Regions from separate parts of the Bacillus atrophaeus genome, predicted to be linked through region 4. Evidence: riboswitches for the same ligand, from Rfam matches in the RefSeq annotation. Region 4 holds a riboswitch; each other region holds the start of a gene.
What was found. A riboswitch is a leader RNA that binds a small molecule or an ion and turns the genes downstream of it on or off. The one in region 4 is predicted to bind S-adenosylmethionine.
Positions count from the first base shown of each region.

Region 1 (4,492 bases), 1.9 Mb from region 4:
TCTTCTTTGTTTTTCCATGTTTTTTCCGGCTGAAGGACGTCATCAGGAACGCCTGGCACATGAACCGGACTATGAAGACCAAAGACAGTATCCGTCTTCATCTCTGCATTCTCCAATTCGCCTTCAATTGCGGCTCTGACCATTGCACGTGTGTAAGAAAGCTTCATGCGTTCTCCGACGCCGTAACCTCCGCCAGTCCAGCCTGTGTTGACAAGGTAAACCTGCACGCCGTGTTCATCAATCTTCTTCCCAAGCATTTCAGCGTATACATGGGCAGGCAGCGGCAAGAACGGTGAGCCAAAGCATGTGGAGAACGTGGTCTCTGGTGAAGTGACGCCCCGTTCGGTTCCGGCCAGCTTACTTGTATAGCCGCTTAAGAAATGGTACATCGCCTGTTCCTTTGTCAGTTTGCTGATTGGCGGGAGTACGCCGAATGCGTCGGCCGTCAGAAAAACAATGGCAGACGGGTGACCGGCAATGCTTGGTGACACGATGTTGTCAATCATATCAATCGGGTAAGCGGCACGAGTGTTTTCCGTATAAAAAGAATCATCGTAGTTTGCCTCACGCGTCTGATCATCTATGACGACATTTTCAAGCACTGATCCGAAACGAATCGCGTTGAAAATCTGGGGTTCCTTCTCCTCGCTTAAATGAATACACTTGGCGTAGCAGCCGCCTTCTATATTAAAGACGCCCGTATGGGACCAGCCGTGCTCATCATCGCCGATCAGCTTGCGGTCTGAACTTGCGGATAATGTTGTTTTTCCGGTGCCTGACAGACCGAAGAAAAGAGCGACGTCTCCTTCCCGGCCCACGTTGGCTGAACAATGCATCGGCAATATATTCCGTTCAGGCAGAAGGTAATTCATAATTGAGAAAATGGATTTTTTCATTTCACCGGCATATTCTGTCCCGCCGATTAGAATGGTTCGTTTTTCAAATGAAACGATGATAAATGTTTCAGAATGTGTGCCGTCCGTTTCCGGGTCTGCTTTAAAATGAGGCGCGGAAAGAATGGTGAACGGCTGTTCAGCGGTTTTTTTATCATTTGTTTCCGGTCTGATAAAAAGCTGTCTGGCAAATAAATTGTGCCATGCAAATTCATTTACGACAGTGATCGGCAGCCTGTATTTTTCATCTGCGCCTGCAAAACCTTCGAAGACGAACAATTCATCTCTTTCTTTCAGGTAGTTGACGACCTTTGTGTACAGCCGGTCAAATGCTTCTTCTGATATCGGCTGGTTCACAGAACCCCAATCAATCTTATCCTTCGTGCTTTGTTCCTGTACGATGAATTTATCCTTAGGAGAACGCCCGGTATAAGCGCCGGTTGTGGCCCTCACGGCGCCTGTCGATGTTAATGTGCCTTCATTTCGGGCAATTACTTTTTCGGTGAGCTGCGGAACGGATAAATTATGCTGCACGTTCGGACTTGTTAATAAGAGCTGCAAATCGGCGGTTAAATCAACTGAGTTCATAGAAACCTTCCTTTATCTTTTATTGTGTCTTGCCATTTGTAAAATAGTATAACACATTAATACCAATAGTCTATACTATTTGATGTTTTTTTGTGTGTGTTTTTGAAACGCACTTTTGAAATAAAGTCTGCTAATTCCTGTTTCTTGTTGACACCATAAACACTTATAAGATAAGATATTTTATTGAGCGGATACTCTTATCCCGAGCTGGCGGAGGGACAGGCCCAATGAAGCCCAGCAACCGGTTTCTCTTTAAAAAGCATGTGGAAACACATGTGGGACAACCAAGGTGCTAACCTGTTGCAAGGTTATTTATTCCTTGAGCGATAAGAGTGAAAGGCACACACAACCAACCCTTTCCTCAAGTGGAAAAGGTTTTTTTATTTCATAAATATGCCAATTAACATTCTCTAATATAAAGTATGACATTGTATAAGAGGGAGCGAGTTCCGTATCATATATAAAAGGCCTATCGGGAGGTCTTTTGCCAGGAGGAAGCAAATCATGAGTAAAAATCGTCGTTTATTTACATCAGAATCTGTTACGGAGGGGCATCCGGATAAAATCTGTGACCAGATTTCGGACAGCATTTTAGATGAAATTTTAAAACATGACCCTAATGCGCGTGTTGCTTGTGAAACGTCCGTTACAACAGGTTTAGTGCTTGTCAGCGGAGAAATCACAACATCCACGTATGTTGATATCCCAAAAACGGTGCGTGAAACGATCAAAGAAATTGGTTATACGCGCGCGAAATACGGATTTGACGCTGAAACATGCGCTGTTTTAACGTCTATTGACGAGCAGTCCGCCGACATCGCGATGGGTGTGGATCAGGCGCTTGAAGCCCGTGAAGGCACAATGAGCGATGCTGAAATCGAAGCGATCGGTGCAGGAGACCAAGGCTTAATGTTCGGTTATGCGTGCAACGAGACTAAAGAGCTTATGCCGCTTCCGATTTCATTGGCGCATAAATTAGCGCGCCGCTTGAGCGAAGTACGCAAAGAAGATATTCTTCCTTACCTTCGTCCGGACGGAAAAACTCAAGTAACTGTGGAATATGATGAGAACAATAAGCCGGTCCGTATTGACGCGATTGTTATTTCAACACAGCATCACCCTGAAATTTCGCTTGAGCAAATTCAGCGCAATCTTAAGGAGCACGTCATTAATCCTGTCGTTCCTGAGGAATTAATTGATGAAGAAACAAAATACTTCATTAACCCGACAGGACGTTTTGTAATCGGCGGACCTCAAGGAGATGCCGGTCTTACAGGACGTAAAATCATCGTTGACACGTACGGCGGCTATGCACGCCACGGCGGCGGCGCGTTCTCAGGTAAGGACGCAACGAAGGTAGACCGTTCAGCGGCATACGCAGCTAGATATGTAGCGAAAAACATTGTGGCAGCGGGTCTTGCGGATTCTTGCGAAGTGCAGCTTGCTTACGCTATCGGTGTTGCGCAGCCGGTTTCCATATCCATTAATACTTTTGATTCAGGAAAAGCTTCTGAAGAAAAGCTGATTGAAGTTGTACGCAATAACTTTGATCTGCGCCCGGCCGGCATTATCAAAATGCTTGATCTGCGCCGTCCGATCTATAAACAAACGGCTGCTTACGGTCACTTCGGACGTCATGATGTTGACCTTCCGTGGGAGCGTACAGATAAGGCTGACCAGCTTCGCAAAGAGGCTTTAGCAGAATAATTATATAGCCGCTTACTTATAAGCGGCTTTCCCTTTTTTCATTAGGCCCAGGTTTATTTTTTTACATAACAGTGAAACGATTTAATATCCGGTGCGTCTATAAAGAGGGATTTCATCATGAAAATAATAATATGGAGGCAATAATATGTGTGGATTTGTTGGAGTTTTTAACAAGCATCCATTAACTCAAACCGCAGATCAAGAAGAACTTATCAAACAGATGAATCAGATGATCGTTCACCGCGGTCCTGATAGTGATGGGTATTACCATGATGAGCATGTCGGATTCGGATTCAGACGGCTCAGCATTATTGATGTAGAAAACGGCGGGCAGCCTTTATCATATGAAGATGAAACATATTGGATTATCTTTAACGGAGAAATCTATAACTATATTGAACTGAGAGAAGAGCTTGAATCAAAAGGATACCAATTCAACACAGATTCAGACACAGAGGTCCTTCTTGCGACATACCGTCATTATAAAGAAGAAGCCGCTTCAAAATTACGCGGAATGTTTTCTTTTCTGATTTGGAATAAAAATGATCATGTCTTGTACGGCGCAAGAGACCCATTTGGCATTAAGCCGTTATATTACACAACGATCAATGATCAGGTTTATTTTGCCTCAGAGAGAAAAAGCTTAATGGCTGCTGAAAGCCATATTCAACTGGATACTGAGGCACTTCAGCAGTACATGTCGTTCCAATTTGTTCCTGAACCTGGCACGCTGGACGTGAATGTGAAAAAGGTAGAGCCTGGACAGCAGTTTACGATTCGCCCGGAAGGCGATATCACCTTTAAAACGTATTTCAAAGCGCATTTCAAGCCTGTTCAATCTTCAGATGAAGATAAGCTTGTCAAGGAAGTAAGAGACGCGATTTTTGATTCTGTTAAGGTTCATATGAGAAGTGACGTGCCAGTCGGTTCTTTCCTTTCAGGAGGGATTGATTCTTCCTTTATTGTATCCGTTGCTAAAGAATTTCATCCGAACTTGAAAACATTTTCTGTCGGATTTGAACAGCAGGGGTTCAGTGAGGTTGATGTTGCGAAGGAAACGGCAGCTGCACTTGGCATAGAAAACTTCAGCACCGTTATTTCTCCGGAAGAATATATGAACGAACTGCCGAAAATTGTCTGGCATTTTGATGATCCGCTTGCTGATCCGGCTGCGATTCCATTGTATTTCGTCGCAAAAGAAGCGAAAAAACAAGTAACAGTCGCGTTATCGGGCGAAGGGGCTGACGAACTGTTCGGCGGATACAATATTTACCGCGAACCGCTTTCTCTTAAACCGTTTGAAC
Region 1 covers NZ_CP154443.1:158,993-163,484, reverse strand. The annotation lists gene pckA (phosphoenolpyruvate carboxykinase (ATP)) at 1-1,481, opposite strand, end outside; SAM riboswitch class I at 1,676-1,814, shown strand; gene metK (methionine adenosyltransferase) at 1,986-3,188, shown strand; gene asnB (asparagine synthase (glutamine-hydrolyzing)) at 3,334-4,492, shown strand, end outside.
Region 1: another riboswitch for S-adenosylmethionine. It lies ahead of metK (methionine adenosyltransferase); the one in region 4 lies ahead of AAHT65_RS12800 (bifunctional homocysteine S-methyltransferase/methylenetetrahydrofolate reductase).

Region 2 (4,492 bases), 240 kb from region 4:
AACCCTAATTGAACGCATTCATTCAATAAGTAGTCTCTCGCAAAGCAAATATCAGACAATTTGGCAGCTTCCACATCAGTCACTGAATCACCAATCATAATGACAAACTCAGCTTTTTCAGAAAGCTGGCGGATAACCGAAGGCTTACAGCATCCGCATCCATTTGTACAAAGGCTGTCGCAGGAATGAGGCCATTTGATATGAATATATTCGTCTTCAAAGGATGCATGATTGCAATAAATACGGTCTCTGTCTACGATTCCCTCAAGAAGAGGATAAACAAAGAAGTCCATTCCCCCGCTTACGACATAAAACGGAAGCTCGTGCTGGTTGACAAATGATACAAATTCACGAAAGCCATTCCGAATCTTTGCATCTTGTAACACAAATCTTGTAATCTCTTCTTTCATACTGCTCGGAAGAAGGCTGAACATCTGCCCGACTCCTTCTTCAATTGTTACTTCTTTTGACAGGACACCGTCTTTTAAGGCGGTCCATTCCGGCGGGGCGAATTCTTTCATGATGCTGACAATGTTGTCGTTCATTGTGATCGTTCCGTCAAAATCACAAATGATGAGCGGTTTTTTGGTCATACAGCATCAACCTTTCCCCATTTATCTAGAGCAAGTTTCAAATCATTGCACTGCTCCGCTTTTTCATCCGGCGACTGCGCTTCAAGCACGGCGTCAATGATGGCTCTGAATGCTTTACCTCCGCCTTGGGCGCCGTTTGGATGACCGTGAATGCCTCCTCCCGCATTAATCACATGATCAATGCCGAAATCCTTCATCAGGAGCGGAACCATGCCAGGGTGAATGCCCGCTGACGGTACGGCAAATGTTTGCTGAAAAGAATCCTCTCTCACGCACTCATCATGAATAGCGAGAGCATCCTCTTTCGGAAGCGCAACTGACCCGTAAGGAGACGGGAATAAACTGAAATCCGCACCGCAATAGCGGTTTAGTTTCCCCAGCAGGAGAGCGTGTGCAAATCCGTAATAGGGTGATGATGTAAACGCTCCGCTGACTGCCGGATGGGCCATAATCGGAACAGAAACTTCAGGATCTTCGGCAAGGCTCTGCATGACATCCAAGCCGTAAGCGTAGACGTTAAATAACAGCGCGTCCGCTCCAAGCTCAGCTGCACGCCTTGCTTTATCCTTAAGGTCAGCCGTTCTTCCCGTCAGGTTCACCGCATAAAGCGTTTTATGCCCTGTTTGTTCATAGGTTTCACGCAGCACTTGCCTGCCCTCTGTGATCCGTGTTTCAAAGGGCGCCAGATCTGTTTCAAAGAAAATTTCGTCATCCTTGATTAAGTCCACTCCGCCGAGTGCCTGCTGTCTCAGCTGATCTTTAATATCTTCAAGATCTCTTCCTATGACCCCTTTAAAAATGCTCATTAACAGCGGTCTTTCAAACACGCCCAGCGCCTTGCGAATACCGTAAGCGCCAAACTTCGGTCCTGGCAGCCTTTGTTTAAAACCTTCTGAAAATTCCAGATCGGTTAATTTGATTTTCCCGTCAAGTGACAGCTTGCCAAACACAGTCGTCAGCACCGCCGGAATGTCGTATGTAAAATTAATTTCCGGATAAGCAATTGTAATGACCGCTTGTTTTTCCGATTCAAGAGCTCCTTCTTTCTCCTCAACGCTTACGACCCGCCCCTTATGCTTTTGCAGCTGTTCCTGCTTCAGCAGGGGTAAATCCGTCCATGAGCCTACAGTCAGCCCTGTCGCAATCTGTTCTGCTCTTTTTTCACAATCAGACCCCGGATTTGTCAGGAGATATGTTGCCAATAATTCACTCATGGTTGAACTCCTTTCCTCAAAGAACACATATAAAAAGCCTCTTCAAACCGTATTGCGTCTGAAGAGGCTTCGTTTTATGTCCGAATCTTATCTCTCAGCGCTTGCTGCAAGAATTAGCACCGTGCTTTACAAGTCGGTTGCCGGGCTTCATCGGGCTTGTCCCTCTGCCTGCTCTTGATAAGAATATAGATTTTATAAATTATTTTGAATTATCCCATCATTAAAGTGTGTTGTCAATGCTTTTTATTGAAAAGATTCAGTTTGCCGATACGGGAGGCCGCTTCTTTAAGACGTTCCTCGCTCGTTAATAAACCGACTCGAATATAGCCCTCTCCATATTCTCCAAACCCATTTCCAGAGGCAACGGCAACATTGGCTTTCTCAAGCAGCAAATCCGAGAATTCCTGGGAGGTATAGCCGTCTGGCACCGGAAGCCAGGCGAAAAATGATCCCGCCGGAGCCGTGACATCCCATCCGATCTCCCGGCAGGCTGTAATCCACGCCTGCCGTCTGCTCTCATACATGGCGTTTTGTTCAGCCACACACGTTTGGTCTGATAAGAGAGCCGCCGCTGCCGCTTGCTGTGTCGCCTTGAACAGACTGACAAACATATGGTCCTGATAAAGGTTAATGGCTTCAATCACAGATGCATTACCGACGGCAAATCCGACGCGCCAGCCCGCCATATTATACGTTTTAGACAATGTATAGATTTCTATGCCAATGTCCTTTGCCCCTTCAGTTTGTAAAAAGCTTAATGGCTTGTGCCCGTCAAAGCCAACTGCGCCGTATGCGAAATCATGAACGACACAGATGCCGTTTTCTTTAGCCAAGCTGACCGTTTCTTCAAAGAAATCCGAAGTAGCAACGGCTCCTGTCGGATTATTCGGATAATTCAAATACATCAGCTTAGCTTTTTCCTTTACGTCAGAGGAAAGGCGGCTGTAATCAGGCAGGAACCCCCTCTCCTCTATAAGCGGCATCATTTCCATTTCGGCTTTAGCAAGCGCAACCCCCGACCAATAATCTGGATAGCCCGGATCGGGAACTAAAATGGTGTCCCCTGGGTTTAATAAACATTGCGGAAGCTCGACAAGCCCCGCTTTTCCGCCGAATAAAATGGCAATTTCACTTTCCGGATCTGCTTTCACTCCGTATTCTCTTTGATAAAATGCCGCTGCTGCTTTTTTTAAATGATAGGAGCCGCGGAATGATGAGTATTTGTGGTTCTCTGGGTCTGCGATCGCGTTTTTCATTTCTTCGACAATATGATCCGGTGTCGGCTGATCAGGATTTCCCTGCCCTAAATTGATGACGTCGTGCCCTTCTTGCAGTTTTTTGTTCACCTTTTTGACTAAAGAAGCAAAAAACTGTTCGGGAAGCTGTGTTAACACGTGAGAATGTTCAAATTTCATCTGTTTTCACCTTCTAAAAAAATTTCTTGAAATGATAGTCCATCATCATATATGGTTATATATAAAAAGTAAAGGGAAACTTGGAGGTGCTGCAGAGGTGAAATGGACCATATCCTGTCTTCAATTTGATATTGCATACGGTAATCCTTCAGAAAATATAAAAAAAGCTGAATCTTTAATCGAAAAAGAAAGTAAACACGCCGATGTTCTCGTTCTTCCTGAATTGTGGACGACCGGCTACGATCTGACAAACCTTGACCTGTTAGCGGATGATGACGGTCTCGCTGCTCAAAGCTGGCTGAAAAAGACCGCAAAAACGCATGGTGTCCACCTAGTCGCCGGTTCTGTCGCCGTCAGAAAAGGCGGCCATATCTATAATACGATGTACATTGCGGATAAAGAAGGAAAGATCGTTAAAGAGTACAGCAAAGCCCATCTGTTCCAGCTGATGGATGAACACCTTTATTTATCGGCCGGCTCGGCTGATGGTTATTTTGAACTTGACGGCGTCAAAAGCTCGGGACTGATTTGCTACGATATCCGTTTTCCAGAATGGATTAGAAAGCATACGACAAAGGGCGCAAACCTGTTGTTTATTTCAGCGGAATGGCCTCTGCCCCGCCTCGACCATTGGAAAAGCCTTCTTATTGCCAGAGCGATTGAAAACCAATGCTTTATCGCGGCCTGCAACTGCACCGGGTCAAACCCCGACAATGAGTTTGCCGGCCACAGCCTGATTATTGATCCGTGGGGCCGTATTTTAGCAGAGGGCTCTAAGGAAGAAGGTGCTGTACGGGCAGAGGTTGATATAGAAGAAAGTGAAGCCGTACGGAAACAGATTCCCGTTTTCGCAGACCTTCGAAAAGATTTATATTAATATTGCACAACAAAAGTTGTTGACAAATAAACGAAGCACCTGTTAACATTTTCATCAACTGATTAATTCGAATTGCAAGACAAGTGAATATTTTCTCTTATCGAGAGTTGGGCGAGGGATTGGCCTTTTGACCCCAACAGCAACCGACCGTAATGCCATTGTGAAATGGGGCGCACAGATTTTGCGCCGAGACGTTAGTCTCATTAAGGCACGGTGCTAATTCCATCAGATTTATCTGAGAGATAAGAGAGGCGAAACGTGTCTGTTAGCCTCCTTCTCTCCAGAGAAGGAGGCTTTTTTTATTGGCCATCCCCCCGCATTACATAAACAGCTATTCATATTGGAGGGTAAATAATCATGGCAGCAACCACAACACCATTGTATGAAACGTTA
Region 2 covers NZ_CP154443.1:2,782,873-2,787,364, reverse strand. The annotation lists gene mtnX (2-hydroxy-3-keto-5-methylthiopentenyl-1-phosphate phosphatase) at 1-593, opposite strand, end outside; gene mtnW (2,3-diketo-5-methylthiopentyl-1-phosphate enolase) at 590-1,807, opposite strand; SAM riboswitch class I at 1,892-1,991, opposite strand; partial or broken gene AAHT65_RS14185 (pyridoxal phosphate-dependent aminotransferase) at 2,028-3,222, opposite strand; gene AAHT65_RS14180 (carbon-nitrogen family hydrolase) at 3,320-4,099, shown strand; SAM riboswitch class I at 4,194-4,348, shown strand; gene mtnK (S-methyl-5-thioribose kinase) at 4,457-4,492, shown strand, end outside.
Region 2: another riboswitch for S-adenosylmethionine. It lies ahead of mtnW (2,3-diketo-5-methylthiopentyl-1-phosphate enolase); the one in region 4 lies ahead of AAHT65_RS12800 (bifunctional homocysteine S-methyltransferase/methylenetetrahydrofolate reductase).

Region 3 (4,492 bases), 2.1 Mb from region 4:
ACTTCCATTAAAGCTTTAATTTTTTTAGAATCTTCTTCACCTTTACGGACTGCAATGATGTTGGCATACGGATTGTTCTTTGTAGACTCAACTTCAATCGCATCTTTTTTAGGATTTAATTTATTTTGAATCGCATAGTTCACGTTAATGAAGGCAGCGTCTCCTTCTTTGTTTTCATATGCTTTTGCAGTTAATTCAGGTGCGATTTTCTTGAACTTAAGATTTTTCGGATTTTTTGTGATGTTTTTCTGTGTCGCATCCACTGCTTCTACTTTTGAATCCAGCGTAATTAATCCGCCGTTTTGAAGCATTGCAAGCATACGTCCCTGCTCAGCCACGTTATTTGTTAAAATAATCGTCGCGCCGTCTGGAAGATCTTTTAATGATTTATACTTTTTAGAGTAAATACCGAATGGCTCAAGGTGAACCGCGCCGGCATTCACAAGGTTGTAATCTTTATTTTCTTTGTTTTCTTGGTCAAGATAAGGAACATGTTGGAAGAAGTTTGCATCAATTTCTTTTTCCGCCAACGATTTATTGTACATTTTATAATCGCTCAGCACTTTTACTTTTAGCGTGTAGCCTTTTTCTTTTAGCAGCGGCTCTGCTTCTTCGAGAATTTCCGCGTGCGGTGTTTTTGTCGCAGCAACGACAATTTCTTTTGAATCACTTGCATTATTTGATCCGCAAGCAGCCATAACCCCTGCAAAAACAATAAGTAGTGCGCCTAAAAATAACTTTTTCAATGTAAATCCTCCCTTATCGTTTATCTATTATATTCGTTATCAAATCACCGATAATCTGAAGAATAAAGACGATGATCAGAATAAACACAGTTGCAACTAGTGTGACATCACCATTATTTGATTGATAGCCTTCAACATACGCCAGGTTTCCAAGTCCTCCCGAACCGATCGCGCCGGCTATTGCTGTAGAGCCGATCAATGCGATGGCAGTGACTGTAATACCTGAGATAAGCGCCGGCATTGATTCCGGCAGCAGCACCTTAAAGATAATGGTTGATGTTTTTGCGCCCATGGATTTGGCTGCTTCAATCACACCTTTATCCACCTCGCGCAAGGCAATTTCGACAAGACGGGCATAAAATGGCGCCGATCCGATCACCAGTGCCGGCAGAGCCGCATTCGGACCTAAAATCGTTCCTACTAAAATCTTAGTAAAGCCCAGTAATAAAATAATTAAGATAAGGAATGGAATGGATCTGAAAACATTGACAACCGCCGCAATCACACTGTTAATCGCTTTATTTTGCCACAAGCTTCCTTTAGCTGTAAGAAAGAGCAGCAACCCGAGAATGATACCGATAATAAAAGCGAAGAATAAGGAAATCAGCGTCATGTACAGCGTTTCATACGTTGCGCTCCATAGTTCTGTCAAATCAACGTTCGGAAACCATTTTTCAAACATTCGTGATCACCTCTGCTTCCACCTGTTTGTCTTTAATAAACCGGATCACGTTTTGTACTTCTTCGTTTTCTCCGTCAATATGGATAAAGAGAGAGCCGTAAGCCCCATCCTTCGTTTGTGAGATTTTCCCTTGCAGAATATTAACGTCTACATTAAAATTCCTGATCATCTCTGTAATGAGAGGCTGTTCTGCAGCTTCTCCGACAAAGGTGAGCTGAACAGTTTTCCCTGATGTATTTTCATCAAGGAAATGCTGGATCGTTTCCTTTGTTTCTTCCGGTTCTGTCACTTGCTGTACGAAACGTTTCGTCATTTGTTCCTTCGGATTTCTGAAGACATCGAGTACATCGCCTTCTTCCACAACTATACCGTTTTCCATAACAGCCACCCGGTTGCAGATTTTGCGGATTACATGCATTTCATGCGTAATCAGCACAATGGTCAGACCGAGTCTTTCATTTATATCGGATAAGAGAGCCAAAATTGAATCTGTCGTTTGCGGATCAAGTGCGGATGTCGCTTCATCGCAAAGGAGAACCTTCGGATTGTTGGCGAGCGCTCTTGCAATCCCGACACGCTGCTTTTGTCCGCCGCTCAACTGTGATGGATACGATTTTTCTTTTCCTTCTAAACCTACCAGTTTAATAAGTTCATCGGCACGCTTGATTCGGTCGCTTTTTTTCACGCCGGCGATTTCTAACGGAAACATAATGTTATCTCTCACCGTACGAGACCAAAGCAAATTAAAATGCTGAAAGATCATGCTGATTTCTTGGCGGGCTTTTCGCAAGCCGCGGCCGTTTACTTCATTTATTTTGCTGTCCGCTACTTCCACGATGCCTGAGGTTGGTTTCTCAAGACCGTTAAGCAGACGGATCAAGGAGCTTTTACCCGCTCCGCTATATCCAATAATTCCAAAAATCTCACCCTTATTTATTGAGAGGGTAACATCTTGGACAGCGTTGACATCCCCATGTTTCGATTTATACACTTTTGAAACATTCTGAAGATTGATCAAAGCAATCACCTGCCTTAACACTATTCTAAGAAATCTTCCGGCGATTATTCGGCAAAAGAAAAGCCTTTCTGCACACATGAGCAGAAAGGCTTCTTTTCATCGCCTTTCTCTCATCTTCCAAAGCGAATCGCTTTGTGTGAATTGGCACCATTTCAACAATGTTGATGGTTGCCGGGCTTCATAGGGCACTTCCCTCCACCTCTCTTGATAAGAGAAATATATAGTTCTTTTTACGTCCGGAAATTCTTAATGTAGAATAGCATGGCAAATCATATGATGTCAATAAAATAAATGATGCCATCTTTTTCTATAAAATTATGAATATTCTAGTTTTATGCTTTTTGAACCCTCTGGAAAAAACCGTTTGTCAGCCAGAGGATGGCTTCAAGCTTGAGCAGCGCTCTAAAAGATCCCTTCACTTTCAGGCTTCCGCTTTGAATTAAATTTTGAAGGGAAATATCTCCATGCAGCAGATGAATGATCTCCGCTTGATTTCCATAAAAGGTCAGGTTGGACGTTTTGGGCTGAGAAATTTTTTTCATTTCTCCCCGTTCGTTTATCGAGAAGGTAAAAGCTTCTGTCTCACCTTGAAAGGTGATAAGCAGGGTTGAAGCATTCAATAGGGGTTTTAAAAACAGACGCTGATACTCTTCCTCTAACACTTCCGTTTTTTCCACTTGTACAACCTCCTATTCATTGGTCATACATACACATTTCTCTGCGGGCAGCTAGAACCCTCTATAAAACGAACGACATTTTCCATACTTATTTCCCGAGAAATATGTCATAAACGGGATGTATTGGAAGCTTTTTGTTTAATCATATCGTATAGGTAGGAAACAGAGTGAAAAGCATAACCTTTTTCAACCACTTTTCCATTTTTGAAAAGAAGAAAACAAGGAACACTTTCAATCTTGTAGGCTTTTGCGAATGTCGGAGAATAGTTTACATTGTTTTTATAATAGGCGACTTGCGGCAGCATTTCTTCAACAACAGACAGCATTTTGCCCGCGAGCTGGCAAGTGCCGCAAAAAGGAGTATATAAATATAGGAGATAGACGTCTTCTTTTATCAATTCGAGCTCTTGCTCTTGAAGTTCTTTCATTTGATTCAAACACCTCGGGTTTATCCATCAAGAAAATTTGTATGAACATTGATATTTGCGCGAAGTAATACGGAAGCAATATGACGGCTCGGCGCTGCCGCCACCTCTTTGAACGTTCTGTCGATATATAAATGGCAGGCGTCGGGCAATTCTCTCTTCAGCTGTTTTCTCAATTTCTCTCCGGATTCATCTGCATCAACCAAAATATACACATCTTTATCATAAAGCTGATCAGCAAGTTCTTCCAGCTTCGTCTGGCCGAGCGTTCCGTTTGTACACACAATACACGCAGATTCATTGAGGACGCTTTTGATTTTTTGCTTATCGGATTTCCCTTCAACTATAATGACTTTTTGTAAATCGTCCAATATCATTTGCCATCACCTGTCACATCAATTTTGAAGCGCTCAGATTGTAAAAGAAGGCAGTGAATATCACCGCCAACACATTAACACCAGCCGTTTTCATAGTCGCAATCCACGTACTTCGCGTCGCTTCCTGAAACTGCATCGGCTGTCTTATAAAATTTTTCATTTTCAAATGAAAAACCGGGTTTAAGCTCGTATTCATTCATGCCTGTCATTTGGCCAATCATTTCATCCTCATGGTATAACGACAGCCGGCCGTTTTGAAAGCGGCCTGTTACATGATCTGTCACATCAAACCTTTGTTTGCCGATAGCCATATTGGACACCTCCCATAAAATTAGAGTATCCAATTGACTGCACGGTTATCCGATGAAGCGATTAGTCTTCCTGTGTCATTTCATCGTATTGCTCTGATGTCATTAGGCTTTCAATTTCAGACGCATCAGAAGGTTCTACGACGATCATCCATGCCTTTTCGTAAGGAGATTCGTTTACAAACTCAGGGCTGTCGTCAAGGTCTTCGTTTACTTCTACCACTTTTCCGTTAATCGGCGCGTAAAGTTCTGATACCGT
Region 3 covers NZ_CP154443.1:415,958-420,449, forward strand. The annotation lists gene metQ (methionine ABC transporter substrate-binding lipoprotein MetQ) at 1-746, opposite strand, end outside; gene metP (methionine ABC transporter permease MetP) at 760-1,428, opposite strand; gene metN (methionine ABC transporter ATP-binding protein MetN) at 1,421-2,446, opposite strand; SAM riboswitch class I at 2,554-2,660, opposite strand; gene AAHT65_RS02255 (SCP2 sterol-binding domain-containing protein) at 2,779-3,123, opposite strand; gene AAHT65_RS02260 (thioredoxin family protein) at 3,231-3,551, opposite strand; gene AAHT65_RS02265 (toprim domain-containing protein) at 3,572-3,925, opposite strand; gene AAHT65_RS02270 (YusG family protein) at 4,000-4,236, opposite strand; gene gcvH (glycine cleavage system protein GcvH) at 4,298-4,492, opposite strand, start outside.
Region 3: another riboswitch for S-adenosylmethionine. It lies ahead of metN (methionine ABC transporter ATP-binding protein MetN); the one in region 4 lies ahead of AAHT65_RS12800 (bifunctional homocysteine S-methyltransferase/methylenetetrahydrofolate reductase).

Region 4 (4,492 bases):
GGCTTGCTCTCTGGCAGCCTGCTCTCTACTTTATTGCTTTTCATATGTCCAGCCGTTTTCCTGATAGACCTTGTTATTCTTCATCAAGTGTCCGAGCGCCCGTTTAAAGGCGGCCTTGCTCATCTGAAAGCGTTGGCGGATATCTTCCGGGTCGCTCTTGTCTCCGTATGGCATGGCGCCGTTTCTCGTTCTCATATAAGTAAGGATTTGCTCGGCGTCTACTGACAACGCATCCTGTTTCCGCGGGAGAAGCGACATGTTCACCGACCCGTCATCCTTCACTTCAATCACCCGTCCTGTGATTCTTGATCCGAGTCTCGGCTCTTCTTTTCTTTCAGAAGGGTGAATGAAGGCGCGAATGCCGTCGTCTGTGATCAGGAAAGAACCGGAAGCGATAAGCCTGTACACCGTTCCTGTCAGCTCTTTATTCATCATATCTTCTGACGCTTCAGTAAACAGCTCGCTGATGATGTCCTCCGGCGCGGGTTTTGCAAACATGCGTCCGCGGTTTGTCACTTTCAGCATACAATACAGCTTGTCCCCTCTTTGCGGCCACACGGATTCGTACGGAGGAAGATGCTCTGTTGCGACAAGCGCGTCCTTAGATAAGCCGACATCGACGAACACGCCCATATCGTCTACTGCATCCACTACATCTACCCATCCATATTGCTCGGCGCTGATGACCGGTATTTTCATCGTTGCCGCAAGCCTTTCCTGCTGGTCAACGTAGATGAATACCTCTACTTCGTCTCTTTCTTCTATATCCTCTGTCACTTCACTGTTATGTAAGAGAACCGTGTCTTCTCCGTCGGTTAAAAAGTAACCGAAATCTGTTTGGTGATCTATACTCAAGGTTAATTGCTGCCCTGGTCTCATGCTATCGTCCTTCCTATTCCGCTTATGTTTTTGGCGGATGTTGTTCCTTATTTTTTTCCAATCATCCCAAATTGATTCTTTGTTCTGTTGGAAGTTTCTCTTTATTCTACTATAATCAACACATAAGTTAAATGTTATGGAGGTTTTCATATGGCAAAAGAAAGTTCTTTTGATATTGTGTCCAAGGTTGAATTCCCGGAAGTCCAAAACGCAATTCAGATTGCATTGAAGGAAATCGGCACCCGCTATGACTTCAAAGGCAGTAAAAGCGACATTACGTTAGAAAAAGAGGATCTCGTTCTGGTTTCCGATGATGAATTCAAAATGAGCCAGCTTAAGGATGTGCTCACAGGCAAACTCATTAAAAGAAATGTTCCGACCAAAAACATCGAATATTCAAAAATCGAGAATGCCTCCGGCGGCACTGTGAGACAGCGCGCGAAGCTAGTTCAAGGGATCGATAAAGAGAACGCCAAAAAAATCAACACGATCATTAAAAACTCAGGTCTGAAAGTGAAATCCCAAGTCCAGGATGATCAGGTACGGGTGACCGGAAAAAGCAAGGACGATCTTCAGCAGATTATGTCTGCCGTCCGCGGTGCTGACCTGCCGATTGACGTTCAATTTATAAATTTCCGATAAATTTTACATTTGCTATTGATTATTGTCTATATTTTCGGTAAATTTGGAGAAAGGAAAATTCCTCATCTCTTTTTGGGGAATTCCGGATTTCATTTGCTCAATTAAAAACTGAATCATTGTTCTTATCAAGAGAAGCTGAGGGACTGGCCCGAAGAAGCTTCAGCAACCGGTGTAATGATTGCATTCGCAGTCATGACCAAGGTGCTAAATCCAGCAAGCTTGAACAGCTTGGAAGATAAGAAGATAGACAAATCTTTTATAAAGTCTTCTTCTTAAGAGGACTTTTTTTAATTCTCTTTTTTCCTTGCTGAATGTTATGAAGGAGGCAGACAATGGGACTTTTAGAAGATTTGAAACATCAGGTATTAATCGGAGACGGCGCTATGGGGACGCTTCTTTATTCATATGGCATTGACAGATGCTTTGAAGAATTGAATGTGTCAAAGCCGGAGGAAATCAAACGAATTCATGAAGCGTATGTTCAGGCGGGCGCACATATTATTCAAACCAATACATACGGGGCCAACTATATCAAATTATCCCGGCACGGACTTGAAGATGAAACCAAAAAAATCAATAAAGAAGCCGTCAAAATCGCGCGTGCCTCGTCTGGCGGAGCGTATGTGCTCGGAACGATGGGCGGCATCCGCACCTTTAACAAAAATGCGTACAGCCTTGAGGAAATTAAAAGAAGCTTTCGGGAACAGCTTTATCTTTTGCTGCACGAAGAGCCGGACGGACTCCTTTTGGAAACCTATTATGATCTTGAAGAAGCACAGGAAGTCTTAAAAATTGCCAGAAAGGAAACGGATTTGCCGATCGTACTGAATGTCTCGATGCATGAACAAGGGGTGCTTCAAGACGGAACGCCTCTATCGGAAGCTCTTCGATCGCTTGTCGGTCTTGGTGCTGATGTGACGGGCATTAACTGCCGGCTCGGCCCTTATCATATGATTGAAGCGCTCACCGAGGTGCCGATTTTTGATGATGCGTTTTTATCCGTTTATCCTAACAGCTCCCTGCCATCCCTAGAAGAAGGACGGCTTGTGTATGAAACAGATGATACGTATTTCCAAAACAGCGCCATTGAATTCCGAAAACAAGGCGCACGGATTATTGGAGGCTGCTGCGGCACAACCCCGAGCCACATTCGGGCCATGGCAGATGCAGTCGGCGGCCTTGAGCCTATTACGGAAAAAGAAGTGAAAGTCAGAGCGCAGGAAACCATCTCCATTCAGCACGAGCGGACCGAGCCGGGATTAGATGAAATCGCCTCTCAAAAAAGGTCAATAATCGTAGAGCTTGATCCGCCGAAAAAGTTGAACTTTGAGAAATTCCTTTCCGCTGCAAGCGAATTAAAAGAAGCCGGAATAGAGGCGCTGACGCTTGCCGATAACTCACTCGCGACTCCGAGAATCAGCAATGTTGCCTGCGGAGCGCTTTTGAAGCAGCAGATGGATATCAGATCTCTCGTTCATATAACATGCAGAGACCGAAATATTATCGGCTTGCAGTCACATTTAATGGGGCTCGACACTTTAGGCTTAAACGATATTTTGGCGGTTACAGGCGATCCTTCTAAAATCGGTGATTTTCCGGGGGCCACATCTGTTTATGACTTAACATCCTTTGATTTAATCAGGCTGATCAAGCAATTCAATGAAGGGCTTTCCTTATCGGGGAAACCGCTCGGCAGAAAGACCAATTTTTCTGTCGCCGGGGCGTTTAATCCCAACGTCCGCCACCTTGACAAAGCGGTGAAACGGCTTGAGAAAAAAATCGATTGCGGCGCCGATTATTTTATCTCACAGCCAGTCTACTCAGAGCAGCAGCTTGTCGACATCCATAACGAAATCAAGCATCTCAAGACGCCTGTTTACATTGGCATTATGCCGTTAACCAGCAGCCGCAACGCCGAATTTATTCATCATGAAATTCCCGGCATCAAACTGTCGGATTCCATTCGCGAGAAAATGGCGCTTGCCGGTGAAGATAAGCAAAAACAAAAAGCGGAAGGCCTCGCCATCGCCCGCTCTCTTCTCGATACGGCATGTGAGCTGTTTAACGGAGTTTATCTGATCACGCCTTTCCTCCGGTCTGACTTAACGGCGGAGCTTACTTCCTATATTCAGAAAAAAGACGAAAAGCGCGAGAATGTGTTTTTGCACTAAACGTGAAAAGGGCTGCCTGAATAAATCAGGCGGCCCTCCTCTTTATGGATGGCAGGTGATAATATAAAGAGGTGTCTCCCCTTCTCTTCAAACCATTAGTAAAAGGAGGATATCATGATTCTTGTCAATGAAATTTCAGCAGAAGATACTTATGAAATCAGACATATGATCTTGCGTCCGCACCAAACGATAGAACAATGTAAATATGAACGAGACAAAGAGGAAGGCAGCTTTCACCTCGGCGCTTTTTTTGACGGAACGCTGATCAGCGTAGCTTCTTTTTATCGCCAAGATCATCCCTTGATTGAAGCTGGCCCATCCTATCAGATGAGGGGAATGGCGACGCTTGCCGGATACCGCAAGCAGAGAGCCGGAAGCACGCTTGTCACTCGCGCTGAACAGAAGCTTGCCGATATGGGGGCAAAAACGGTATGGTGCAACGCCAGATGCCACGTGCAAGGGTACTACGAAAAGCTTGGCTGGAAGGATACTGGTGATCCATTTGATCTCCCTGGTATCGGACCTCATATTGTAATGTATAAAAAACTCAAGTAAGACGGTGATAATGATGCCAATGAGTGATGCTGCGCTTTCCGTTTTAACAGAAAAAGATGTGCCTGGCCTGTTTGCATTGTGCCGGCACGCAGGCTGGCCGGGTTATGATGAGCGGGAGCTGGAGCTTTTGCTGCAAAACGGACGCCTTTTTGGTTATAAGGACAGCAAAGGAACTCTTCTTTCTTGCTCCGGCATTTTTTCATACGGGGCTTTTGCTTCGCTTGGCCTTGTGATCGTACAAAAAG
Region 4 covers NZ_CP154443.1:2,546,234-2,550,725, reverse strand. The annotation lists gene AAHT65_RS12810 (CvfB family protein) at 31-879, opposite strand; gene AAHT65_RS12805 (YajQ family cyclic di-GMP-binding protein) at 1,030-1,521, shown strand; SAM riboswitch class I at 1,641-1,763, shown strand; gene AAHT65_RS12800 (bifunctional homocysteine S-methyltransferase/methylenetetrahydrofolate reductase) at 1,854-3,692, shown strand; gene AAHT65_RS12795 (GNAT family N-acetyltransferase) at 3,807-4,247, shown strand; gene AAHT65_RS12790 (GNAT family N-acetyltransferase) at 4,261-4,492, shown strand, end outside.